One region of the Pseudomonas sp. B2M1-30 genome, then DNA from elsewhere that is predicted to be linked to it. Evidence: predicted binding sites of a transcription regulator. Region 1 holds the regulator's gene; the other holds the start of a gene.

What was found. The regulator sigma-54, encoded in region 1, starts transcription at its own class of promoters, with help from an activator protein. The targets are predictions, from matches to a motif close to ANTGGCATNNANNTTGCTNT.
Region 2: a site for sigma-54 is predicted at 3,241-3,260, ahead of glnK (P-II family nitrogen regulator). Genes of this name have one in related genera too.

What each region holds. Positions count from the first base shown of each region.
Region 1 covers NZ_JAOEJT010000007.1:74,898-80,961, forward strand. Annotated here, with positions in the region: gene lptC (LPS export ABC transporter periplasmic protein LptC) at 1-119, shown strand, start outside; gene lptA (lipopolysaccharide transport periplasmic protein LptA) at 106-651, shown strand; gene lptB (LPS export ABC transporter ATP-binding protein) at 651-1,376, shown strand; gene N8H74_RS15655 (RNA polymerase factor sigma-54) at 1,653-3,146, shown strand; gene raiA (ribosome-associated translation inhibitor RaiA) at 3,220-3,528, shown strand; gene ptsN (PTS IIA-like nitrogen regulatory protein PtsN) at 3,540-4,004, shown strand; gene rapZ (RNase adapter RapZ) at 4,007-4,864, shown strand; gene N8H74_RS15675 (HPr family phosphocarrier protein) at 4,880-5,155, shown strand; gene N8H74_RS15680 (ZIP family metal transporter) at 5,165-6,058, opposite strand.
Region 2 covers NZ_JAOEJT010000001.1:429,597-435,660, forward strand. Annotated here, with positions in the region: gene N8H74_RS01980 (HAD-IA family hydrolase) at 1-182, shown strand, start outside; gene sutA (transcriptional regulator SutA) at 266-601, opposite strand; gene N8H74_RS01990 (secondary thiamine-phosphate synthase enzyme YjbQ) at 678-1,127, opposite strand; gene N8H74_RS01995 (ammonium transporter) at 1,344-2,681, opposite strand; gene glnK (P-II family nitrogen regulator) at 2,717-3,055, opposite strand; gene N8H74_RS02005 (accessory factor UbiK family protein) at 3,452-3,712, shown strand; gene N8H74_RS02010 (Bro-N domain-containing protein) at 4,106-4,633, shown strand; gene N8H74_RS02015 (HigA family addiction module antitoxin) at 4,628-4,897, opposite strand; gene N8H74_RS02020 (YifB family Mg chelatase-like AAA ATPase) at 5,108-6,064, shown strand, end outside.

The DNA.
Region 1 (6,064 bases):
AACCCGTTAGAATCGACGGCGCTGGCGGTGTATCGACCGGCGTGGGAATGAAAGCGTATCTGAAGGAAAGCAGGATACACCTGCTATCGAACGTAAGAGGACAGTATGAGGCTCGTTAAAACCCTCCCTATTTTGCTCAGTCTGGGCGCAGCACTGGGAAGCGTGAGCGCCTGGGCTCTGCCGAACGATCAACAGCAGCCAATCCGCATTCAGGCCGACGATGCCCAGCTGGACGACAAGAATGGTGTTGCCACTTATAAAGGCGACGTGATCATCACTCAGGGTTCGATGATCGTCAAAGGCAACACCGTGACCATGACTCGTGCGCCAAACGGCGACATCGATGTCGTGACCTCGGTCGGCAACCTCGCCTACTTCGAACAACTGCAGACCCAGGGTGACGCCAAGCCTGTACAAGGCTGGGGCGTGACGATCCAGTACCACGCCCAGCAAAACCGCGTCGTGCTGATCGACAAGGCCAAGGTTGTCGACAAGGACAACAACGTCACCCAGGGCGAGAAAATCGTCTACGACACGGTCAAGAAGCTGGCAAGCGCCGGCCGTGCCACCGGCAGCAAGGTCACCGAAGCGCGCCCACGCATCGACATGGTGATCCAGCCGAAAAAGAAAACCGATGAGAAAACCCAGTAATGGCAACTCTGAAAGCTCAGCACCTGGCCAAGGCCTATAAAAGCCGCCAGGTCGTGCGCGACGTCAGCCTGTCGATCGACAGTGGCCAGATCGTCGGCCTGCTCGGCCCCAACGGCGCCGGCAAGACCACCTGCTTCTACATGATCGTCGGCCTGGTGCAGGCCGATCAGGGTCGCGTACTGATCGACGACCTCGACGTCAGCCACCAGCCGATGCACGGTCGCGCCAAGGCCGGTATCGGCTATCTGCCGCAAGAAGCGTCGATCTTCCGCAAACTGTCGGTAGCCGACAACATCATGGCCATCCTCGAGACCCGCAAGGAACTCGACAAGGCCGGCCGTCGCAAGGAGCTGGAAAGCCTGCTGCAGGAATTCCACATCAGCCACATCCGCGACAACCTCGGCATGAGCCTGTCCGGTGGTGAACGCCGCCGGGTGGAAATCGCCCGCGCCCTGGCGACCGCACCGAAATTCATCCTGCTCGACGAACCGTTCGCCGGCGTGGACCCGATTTCGGTGGGCGACATCAAGCAGATCATCCACCACCTCAAGGCCAAGGGCATCGGCGTCCTGATCACCGACCACAACGTGCGCGAGACGCTGGATATCTGTGAAACCGCCTACATCGTCAACGACGGCCAACTGATTGCCGAAGGCGACGCCGAGACCATCCTCGCCAACGATCTGGTGAAGGAAGTGTATCTGGGCCACGAGTTCCGCCTGTAAGCACTGAGTTATCCGATCGACCGCTCGGGCGCTGCGTCAGTAAAACGGCTTTTTATGGGTTTTTATTGTTACAGCGCTCCAGGCAAACACGCCGCTTCAAAGGTGTTCAACCGCCAGCCGGAGCGACGCGTCAACAAAGTTTTATAGGTTTTTATTGTTACAGCGCTCTAGGCAAACACTTCAGTTTCAGGCATATAATTTGCTTAAGTTTGGCGCTCCGGCGCCCTGTAGTGGATGGCGCATGTGCGCCGGCGAATAAGGTGTTAAGCCCCTGCCATGAAACCATCGCTAGTCTTGAGAATGGGCCAGCAGCTGACGATGACACCGCAGCTGCAACAGGCCATCCGCCTGCTCCAATTGTCGACCCTGGACCTGCAACAGGAAATCCAGGAGGCCCTGGAGTCCAATCCGATGCTCGAACGCCAGGAAGAAGGCGACGACTTCGACAACTCCGATCCCCTGGCCGACAACGCCGAACAGAAGCCCAACACCGAGATTCAGGAACCCTCCTACCAGGAAACCGCCCCGACGGTGGACAACCTCGAGGACGGCGAATGGAACGAACGCATCCCCAACGAACTTCCGGTCGACACCGCCTGGGAAGACGTCTACCAGACCAGCGCCAGCAGCCTGCCCAGCAGCGATGATGACGAGTGGGACTTCACCACCCGCACCTCCGCCGGCGAAAGCCTGCAAAGCCATCTGTTGTGGCAGCTGAACCTGGCGCCGATGTCGGACACCGATCGCCTGATCGCCGTGACCCTGATCGACTGCATCAATAATCAGGGCTACCTCGACGAAACCCTCGAGGAAATCCTCGACGCCTTCGACCCGGAACTGGATATCGAACTGGACGAGATCGAAGCCGTCCTGCACCGCATCCAGCAATTCGAGCCCGCCGGCATCGGTGCGCGCAACCTCGGTGAATGCCTGTTGCTGCAACTGCGCCAGCTGTCGGCCAAGACGCCTTGGCTGACCGAGGCCAAACGCCTGGTCACCGACTACATCGACCTGCTCGGCAGCCGTGATTACAGCCAGCTGATGCGGCGCATGAAGCTCAAGGAAGACGAGTTGCGTCAGGTCATCGAACTGGTGCAGAGCCTCAACCCGCGCCCGGGTTCGCAGATCGAGTCCACCGAAGCCGAATACGTTGTACCTGACGTCATCGTGCGCAAGGACAACGAGCGCTGGCTGGTCGAACTCAATCAGGAGTCGGTGCCGCGCCTTCGCGTCAATGCGCAATACGCAGGTTTCGTCCGTCGCGCCGACACCAGCGCCGACAATACCTTCATGCGCAACCAGTTGCAGGAAGCGCGCTGGTTCATCAAGAGCCTGCAAAGCCGCAACGAAACCCTGATGAAAGTAGCCACCCAGATCGTCGAGCATCAGCGCGGCTTCCTGGAGTACGGCGACGAAGCCATGAAACCGCTGGTCCTGCACGATATCGCCGAGGCGGTGGGCATGCACGAATCGACGATCTCCCGGGTGACCACGCAAAAATTCATGCATACCCCCCGGGGCATTTATGAACTGAAATACTTTTTCTCCAGCCACGTCAGCACCTCCGAAGGCGGCGAATGCTCGTCCACGGCGATCCGCGCGATCATCAAAAAACTGGTCGCCGCGGAAAATCAGAAAAAGCCGTTGAGTGACAGCAAGATCGCTGGTTTACTGGAGGCACAAGGCATTCAGGTGGCTCGCCGCACCGTCGCCAAGTACCGCGAATCCCTCGGGATCGCGCCTTCGAGCGAACGCAAGCGGTTGATGTAAGCCACGTTACAGCGTTCCAGTGGTAGATCATCTGATCTACCGCTTTATGCACTGGCAACGAAGGAGAAGCTGTATGCAAGTCAACATCAGTGGACACCAACTGGAAGTGACCCAACCCCTGCGCGACTACGTTGAGCAAAAGCTCAAGAGGCTCGAGGGGCATTTCGACAAGATCACCAACGTTCAGGTCATCCTGTCCGTCGAAAAGCTGAAGCAGAAAATCGAAGCCACGCTGCATATTCCTGGTAATGAAGTCGTCGCCAACGCGGAAGATTCCAACATGTACGCGGCGATTGACGCATTGGCCGACAAGCTGGACAAACAACTCAAAAAGCATAAGGAAAAGACCCAGAGCCTGCTTCAGGGCGCTACCGGTCGATAACCCCCCAATCCATGATCCGACTTGAAAGTATCCTGACCCCCGGCCGTTCCCTGGTGAACGTGCCGGGCGGCAGCAAAAAGAAAGCCCTCGAACAAATTGCCAACCTGATCGCCCGCGAGGTGCCGGATCTGGAGATGCAGGATGTCTTCGAGGCGCTGGTGGCCCGTGAAAAACTCGGTTCGACCGGTTTTGGCAACGGCATCGCCATTCCTCACTGCCGCCTCAAGGGCTGCGAAGCACCGATCAGTGCCTTGATGCACCTTGATGCACCTATCGATTTCGACGCGATTGACGGTGCGCCAGTCGACCTGTTGTTCGTCCTGCTGGTTCCGGAAGCGGCCACGGACGCACACCTGGAACTGCTCCGTCAGATCGCCAGCATGCTTGACCGCAAGGACGTGCGCGACCGACTGCGCAGCGCGCCCAGCAACGAAGCCTTGTACCAGGTCGTACTGGAAGAGCAGAACAGGCCGTAATCATGCGCTTGATCATCGTCAGTGGCCGCTCCGGCTCGGGTAAAAGTACTGCCCTGGATGTCCTCGAGGACAACGGCTATTACTGCATCGACAACCTGCCGGCGGGCCTGCTGCCGGAACTGGCCGAGCGCGCCCTGATCCACACCGAGCTGTCCCAGCCGCTGGTGGCGGTTTCGATCGATGCACGCAACCTGCCCAGCCATCTGTCGCGTTTTCCCGAATTGCTCGAGGAAGTCCGCAGCCGCCATATCCAGTGCGATGTGCTTTATCTGGACGCTGACGAAGAAACCCTGCTCAAGCGTTTTTCGGAAACCCGTCGCCGCCACCCGCTGAGCAGCGCCAACCGCTCGCTGGCGGAAGCCATTGAAGACGAAACCGCCCTGCTCGGCCCCATCGCCGACCTGGCCGACCTCAAGGTCAACACCACCAGCCTCAATCTTTATCAGCTGCGTGACACCATCAAGTTGCGTCTGCTGAACCAGCCGGAGCCGGGCACGGCGTTTCTGGTCGAGTCGTTTGGTTTCAAACGCGGCATGCCGGTGGATGCCGATCTGGTATTCGACGTACGCTGCCTGCCCAATCCTTACTGGAAACCGGAGCTGCGCGCGCAGTCCGGCCTCGATGAGCCGGTTGCCGAGTACCTGGCGGCGCAACCGGAAGTCGAAGAGATGTACCAGGACATTTACGCTTACCTGCACAAGTGGTTGCCGCGTTTTGCCGCAAGCAACCGCGCTTATGTCACTATCGCCATCGGCTGCACCGGCGGGCATCACCGTTCCGTCTACCTGACCGAACGTCTGGGCCAGGCGCTGCACAAGACCCTGAAGAACGTCCAGGTTCGCCACCGCGACCTCAGCTAAAGGATTCACACCGCGATGCCTGCTCTGGAAATCGAAATCATCAACAAGCTGGGCCTGCATGCCCGCGCATCGGCCAAGTTCGTCGGAGTGGCGGGGCAGTTTCCCGATTGCTCGATCAGAGTCGGCCGTACTCCGGAAACCACCGTCGACGGCAAAAGCATCATGGCAATGATGATGCTTGCCGCCGGCAAGGGCACCAAGATTCACTTGAGCACCGAAGGGCATCAGGAACAGGAAGCGCTGGATGCCCTGGTCGCGCTGATCAACAACTACTTCGATGAAGGTGGTTGAACCGCAGGATCAGCCCAACGCCGTATCCATCACCATCATCAGACAAAACCCGATCAACAGGCCCAGGCTTGCCAGTTTGTCGTGACCACTGCGTCGCGATTCGGGAATGACTTCGTGGGTCACCACCAGCAACATCGCCCCCGCCGCCAGCGCCAGCCCCAGTGGCAGCAACAGTTCGGCCAGACTCACCAGCCAGGCGCATAGCAAGGCAAACACCGGCTCGACCAGACCCGAAGCCGCGCCGATCAAAAACGCCTTGAACCGAGACATCCCTGCCCCGGCCAGCACCAGCGCGATCACCAGACCTTCCGGCACGTCCTGCAGGGCGATGCCCATGGCCAGACTGTCCGCGTCCGGCATGCCGCCGCCGGCCGAGACGCCGACCGCCATGCCTTCCGGGATGTTATGGGCAATGATGGCGAACACGAACAGCCAGATACGCGGCGGAATCACCGGATGCTCGGCCGTGCCGATCAGCATTTCCGGTGATGCGCCGGACACCCGGCGATCCACCAGATACAAGCCAAACGCACCGAGCAGGATGCCGAAGCAGATCAGGCCACTGGCCGCCCATGGCGTCAGGCCAAGGCTTTCAGCGGCGGCGATGCCCGGCACGATCAACGAAAACGCTGTCGCCGCGAGCATCACCCCGGCACCAAAACCCAGCAAGGTATCGCTCAACGCTTGCGGCATGCGCCGGATCACCAGCACCGGCACCGCGCCGAGCGCCGTGCCGAGGGCGCAGATCGCGCCGCCCTGCAATGCCCGTGACAGTTTCGGTTCCAGATCCAGCCATTCCAGCCCGTGGGCGACCAGCAAGGTCATGCCCGCCAACAGCAACAGCGAGCCGAATGCGTAACGAAACATACGTCCACTTCCGATCGCCAGTGTTTCAGTGCCCATAGTCAG
Region 2 (6,064 bases), on a different contig from region 1:
CGGTGCATATCGGCGATCACCCAGGGGATGACATTGCCGGCGCGCAGCAGGCGGGATTGCGCGCGGTGTGGTTCAACCCGGCGGGCAAGGTCTGGGAGGCCGAGCGCCTGCCGGATGCGGAGATTCGCAGTCTGACCGAGTTGCCGGCCGTGCTCGCCCGCTGGAACGCCACCTCCGCCTGACAAAAATCGCCCCGGACCTTTTGTTTCAGGCATGAAAAAGCCCGCAGCGACGGCGGGCTTTTTCAGCAAGCAAGCGGCACGCCTCAGATAGGGCGGCTACCGTACTTGTTGTCCGGCTTCTTGGGCGGATCGGCGACCACGTTGGCCTCCACTTCCTGCACCTTGCCGCCACGCGAAAGGAAATCTTCCATGGCCTTGGCCAGGGCGTCACGCTCCTTCTGCTTGGCTTCCATGCTCGGCATTTCGTCTACCGATACCGCAGCCTTGGACTTGCCTTTGGCGGCCGGAGCCGGGGCATCGCTGTCGCTATCGCCGCCGTCATCTTCAGCGCCGTCGTCAGCTGCCGCTTCCAGGCCCTCATCACCCTCGTCTTCGTCGCCTACTTCGAGGTCGTCGTTTTCCAGATCATCGTCGCTCATGTTCTACCTCATGACTTGCGAAAAGCAGATTAGTTATAGACCAGCTTTGGCGACTATCGAAAGTCGCCGGAAAAAATCATTCGCCGCTGCTGACCAGCGGTGATGCCCCTTCACCGTGCAAGGTGGCGAGGACTTTACGGGCACCGCCATGATCACGGTGCTCGCCCAGGTAAACGCCTTGCCAGGTTCCCAGTGCCAGACGGCCTGCCGATACCGGCAAACTGATCTGGCAGCCAAGCACGCTGGCCTTGAAGTGCGCCGGGAGGTCGTCCAGGCCTTCGTCGTTATGCTCATAGCCGTCTGCTCCTTGTGGGATCAGACGATTGAAAAATCGTTCGAAGTCGCGACGTACCGCCGGATCGGCGTTCTCGTTGATGGTCAACGACGCCGAGGTGTGCTGCAGCCACAGATGCAACAGACCGACCCGGCATGCCTTGAGTTCAGGCAGGCCGGCGAGTAACTCGTCCGTTACCAGATGAAAGCCCCGGGGCCGTGCCCGCAGGGTTATCAGAGTCTGTTGCCACATACAGTTCTCCGCACGTTCGGGGCGCATTCTAGCGCGCTCAGGGAAAAAACAAAGACCCTAATATTCCCGCAATCGCGTAAGCCATTGGCCGCAGAAAAACCCTCGTCGTAAACGCGACCAAAGCAGTACGAAAAATCCTTTCAGCCTCTCCCTGAATGACAAATCGCAGGCAAAAAAATGCCCGGCGTACCGGGCAAGTTTTTTCGGTGCGCGTACTTACAGGTTGTAGCCGCGCTCGTTGTGTTGTGCCAGGTCCAGACCCACCGATTCTTCCTCGTCGGTCACCCGCAGACCCATCACGGCGTCCAGCACCTTGAGGATGATGAAGGTGGCGATCGCGGTGTAGATCACGGTGAAGCCGACACCCTTGATCTGAATCCAGACTTGCGCACCGATGTCGGTGACGGTGCCGAAGCCGCCCAGGGACGGTGCTGCGAACACACCGGTCAGGATCGCGCCGAGGATACCGCCGATACCGTGCACGCCGAAGGCGTCGAGGGAGTCGTCGTAACCCATTTTGCGTTTCAGGGTGGTGGCGCAGAAGAAGCACACCACGCCCGCCGCCAGACCGATCACCAGTGCGCCCATCGGGCCTACGGTGCCGGCCGCCGGAGTGATTGCCACCAGGCCCGCCACCACACCCGAGGCGATGCCCAGTGCGCTTGGTTTGCCGTGGGTGATCCACTCGGCGAACATCCAGCCCAGCGCCGCCGCAGCGGTTGCGATCTGGGTCACCAGCATCGCCATGCCGGCGGTGCCGTTGGCCGCCGCAGCGGAACCGGCGTTGAAGCCGAACCAGCCGATCCACAGCATCGCGGCGCCCATCAGGGTGTAACCGAGGTTGTGCGGAGCCATCGGCGTGGTCGGGAAGCCTTTACGCTTGCCCAGCACCAGGCAGGCCACCAGACCGGCGATACCGGCGTTGATGTGCACCACGGTGCCGCCCGCGAAGTCGAGCACGCCCCAGTCCCACAGCAGGCCGCCGTTGCCGGACCAGACCATGTGCGCGATCGGCGCATAGACCACGGTGAACCAGATCCCCATGAAGACCAGCATCGCGGAGAACTTCATCCGCTCGGCGAACGCACCGACGATCAGCGCCGGGGTGATGATCGCGAAGGTCATCTGGAAGGTAATGAAGACTGCCTCGGGGAACAGCGCCGCCGGGCCGGTCAGACTCGCCGGAGTGACGCCGGCGAGGAACGCCTTGCCCATGCCGCCCACGAACGAGTTGAAGTTGACGACGCCCTGCTCCATGCCGGTGGTGTCGAACGCAATGCTGTAGCCATAAATGACCCACAGGACGCTGATCAGACCGGTAATGGCGAAGCACTGCATCATCACGGAAAGAATGTTTTTCGAACGGACCATACCGCCGTAGAACAGCGCAAGGCCGGGAATGGTCATGAACAGCACGAGGGCTGTGGAGGTGAGCATCCAGGCAGTGTCGCCGGAGTTCAGGACTGGAGCAGCCACTTCGTCTGCCGCCATGGCCAGGCCGGGCATTACGATAGACAACAGGGCTCCAAGCCCTGCGAATTTACGCAGAGTCATTTTGTTTTCTCCTGGGGCGTTGGGTTTGTGGCGGCTTAAATCGCGTCGGTATCGGTTTCGCCGGTACGGATGCGAATCGCCTGTTCCAGATTCACCACGAAGATCTTGCCGTCACCGATCTTGCCGGTGTTGGCAGCCTTGGTTATCGCCTCGATAACCCGGTCCAGATCCTTGTCGTCGATGGCAACGTCGATCTTCACCTTGGGCAGAAAATCGACCACGTATTCCGCGCCGCGATACAGCTCGGTGTGACCCTTCTGCCGACCGAAGCCTTTGACTTCAGTAACGGTAATGCCCTGCACGCCGATTTCGGACAGCGACTCGCGCACGTCGTCCAACTTGAACGGCTTGATGATGGCAGTGACTAGCTTCATGAAACTCTCTCCCGAATTGGTGGACTTGCCCCAGGAAAACAAACCCGACTCAAGTCTAAGCGCAGTGCCTGGCTTTGTAACGCTTCGTAGTGACGCCAGCTAACCGCATCCAGACGAAACTCCCCGCTCCGTCTGCCGCACTGCATCGTCACAGCGACTGCATCAGTGCATGGGTCACGAGGGTCTAAGCAGAAACCTTGCCATGTCAGGAAAACCCACTGATTTCAATCCCTTGGCCGTTACGGCTGATATCGTCGGGAAAACCGCGAACCAGATACGCACAACAACGGTGCGACCCTGTGCATTCCCTTGCGCGAAAAGCGTGCATCCGGGCCTGCGCAAATGACTTAGACAGCGCGTGATACACTGCCGGCCATTGTTTCCAGGACATTCCCCATGCTCGCGCCAAAAGACTTCCTCGACGCCCTGAGCGGCACCGCCTCCCGCCTGTTCAGCGGCGACACGCCATTGCCCAAAGCCGAAATCGAAAGCCAGTTCAAGATGCTGCTGCAAAGTGCCTTCAGCAAACTGGATCTGGTGAGCCGTGAAGAATTCGATAGTCAGATGGTGGTGTTGGCCCGTACACGCGCACGGCTTGAGAGCCTTGAGGCGAAAGTGGCTGAACTGGAAGCGAAGCTGAGCCCGCCAGCCGAATAACACCTGGTTTCTTTGTGAATGCGGCCCCCTGTGGGAGCGTGCTTGCCCGCGAATGAAGGTCGGAACGACCTTCCGCCATTCAGGATTCGCCGCCGACTCTCAGCAGAATCCTACAGCTTGCAGCCCTGCCGTCCGATTGCGTCGTGAAGCCCTGATTCCTAAGCTCACCCAATGCTGAATGTTCAGCACTGGGTTTGGCGACCCGGGAAGCATGAGGCGCACGACAACCATGATGACGGCTGGATTTACCGCCACATAGAGTCATGGCGGTTGTGCGTGGGAGACCTCAGGGTCTGCCGGATTCCTTTTGCTCCGGTTCGCCAACCTGCGTACAACTGCCACCCAATTGTTTGGCGACGATTGGGGCGGTCCTATAGCAAAAGGAGCTGTTCAATGAATCACGATGAAAACTATCTGATACCCAACGTCTTCACCCGCCATAGACTCCCCGTCCACGCCCTCCTGATCCAGAACCAACCCTGGTTCTGCGCCCGCGACCTCGGCCGATTACTACGCATTCACCTCAATGATCGCCTCCTGCGCAGACTCGACCACGACCAACACCAGACCACCCGCACCCTCATCCATGGCGAAATCGAAAACACCCTGCTCATCAGCGAATCCGGTGTCTACGCCCTCCTCATCTACCACTACTGCCCCGAACACCGAGCGTTACGCGAATGGCTCACCCACGAAGTCGTTCCCACCTTGCGTGACGCCCAACACCCCACCGCTCCCGAACGCCCACAACTGAGCCTGCTCGACTGGCCGCAGATGTCATTGAGTTTGTTGCACTGGAATAACCAGCCGTGGATTCGGTTGCAGGATGTGCCGTTGATGGTGGTAGAACGGGAAGATCGAAAGCGCCCAGTGACGGAGGGTTGGTGGAAAAAGGCTTCGCGGATGCTTCAATCGCTATAAGCCCGCATGCCTGACCTGAGCCCTGCGCAAATAGTAAGTCGACTGAAGATTCAGCCAGAACTCAGGCGTAGTGTTGAGATGAATGGCAAGTCTGATTGCCAGATCGGCGCAGATCCTGATCTGGCACTTCACAAGCTTTTCAATTTCACTTTCGGGCCATTTCGTGGGCATGGCCAGATCCATGACAGTCATGCCCAACGGCTCCATGAATTCCTTATTCAGAACCTCTCCCGGATGAATCGGGCGCATACCATTGCGGTTCAATTTTCGCCTCCAGAGGCTGCAGGGGAAGGAAGTCGAGTAAAAAATCCTCAAGATGAAGTCTAGCGAGGCCCCTATAAAAACTTAGGGGGAAGCGCCTTGGCAACATCCAGTGAAGTTTTACCCCCGCACTGCTCCTTCAACATCCGCTCTCCCAACTATCCTTCAAAAACCCGCAGGAAGCGGCCCCCCGATTCAATTCAAGGAACGACCATGTCCCTCTCCATTGTCCACAGCCGCGCCCAGGTTGGCGTGGATGCCCCCGCCGTCACTGTCGAAGTCCATCTGGCCAATGGTCTGCCCTCGCTGACCATGGTCGGCCTGCCCGAGGCGGCGGTGAAGGAGAGCAAGGATCGGGTGCGCAGCGCGATCATCAATTCCGGGCTGCAGTTTCCCGCGCGGCGGATCACCTTGAATCTGGCGCCGGCGGATCTGCCCAAGGATGGCGGGCGGTTTGATCTGGCGATTGCGCTGGGGATTCTGTCGGCCAGTGTGCAGGTGCCATGTCTGACGCTGGATGAGGTGGAGTGCCTGGGTGAACTGGCGCTCTCCGGGGCGGTGCGGCCAGTACGCGGGGTATTGCCGGCGGCGCTGGCCGCGCGCAAGGCCGGGCGAACGCTGGTGGTGCCACGGGCGAATGCCGAGGAAGCCTGTCTGGCGTCGGGATTGAAAGTGATCGCGGTGGATCACCTGCTGCAAGCGGTGGCCCACTTCAACGGGCATACGCCGGTCGAACCTTATGTCTCGGACGGCTTGATCCATGCCGCCAAACCTTACCCCGATCTCAACGAAGTACAGGGTCAACTGGCGGCCAAACGCGCGCTGCTGATCGCAGCGGCGGGTGCGCATAACCTGCTGTTCAGCGGGCCACCGGGAACGGGCAAGACATTGCTCGCCAGTCGCTTGCCGGGGTTGTTGCCGCCGCTGGCCGAGAGCGAAGCGCTGGAGGTGGCGGCAATTCAATCCGTCGCCAGCGGCGCGCCTCTGACCCATTGGCCGCAGCGGCCCTTCCGGCAACCGCACCACTCGGCATCGGGGCCGGCGCTGGTCGGCGGCAGCGCGAAACCGCAACCCGGCGAAATCACCCCCGCCCACCATGGCGTGCTGTTCCTCGATGAGCTTCCGGAGTTTGATCGCAAGGTGCTGGAGGTTCTGCGCGAACCACTGGAG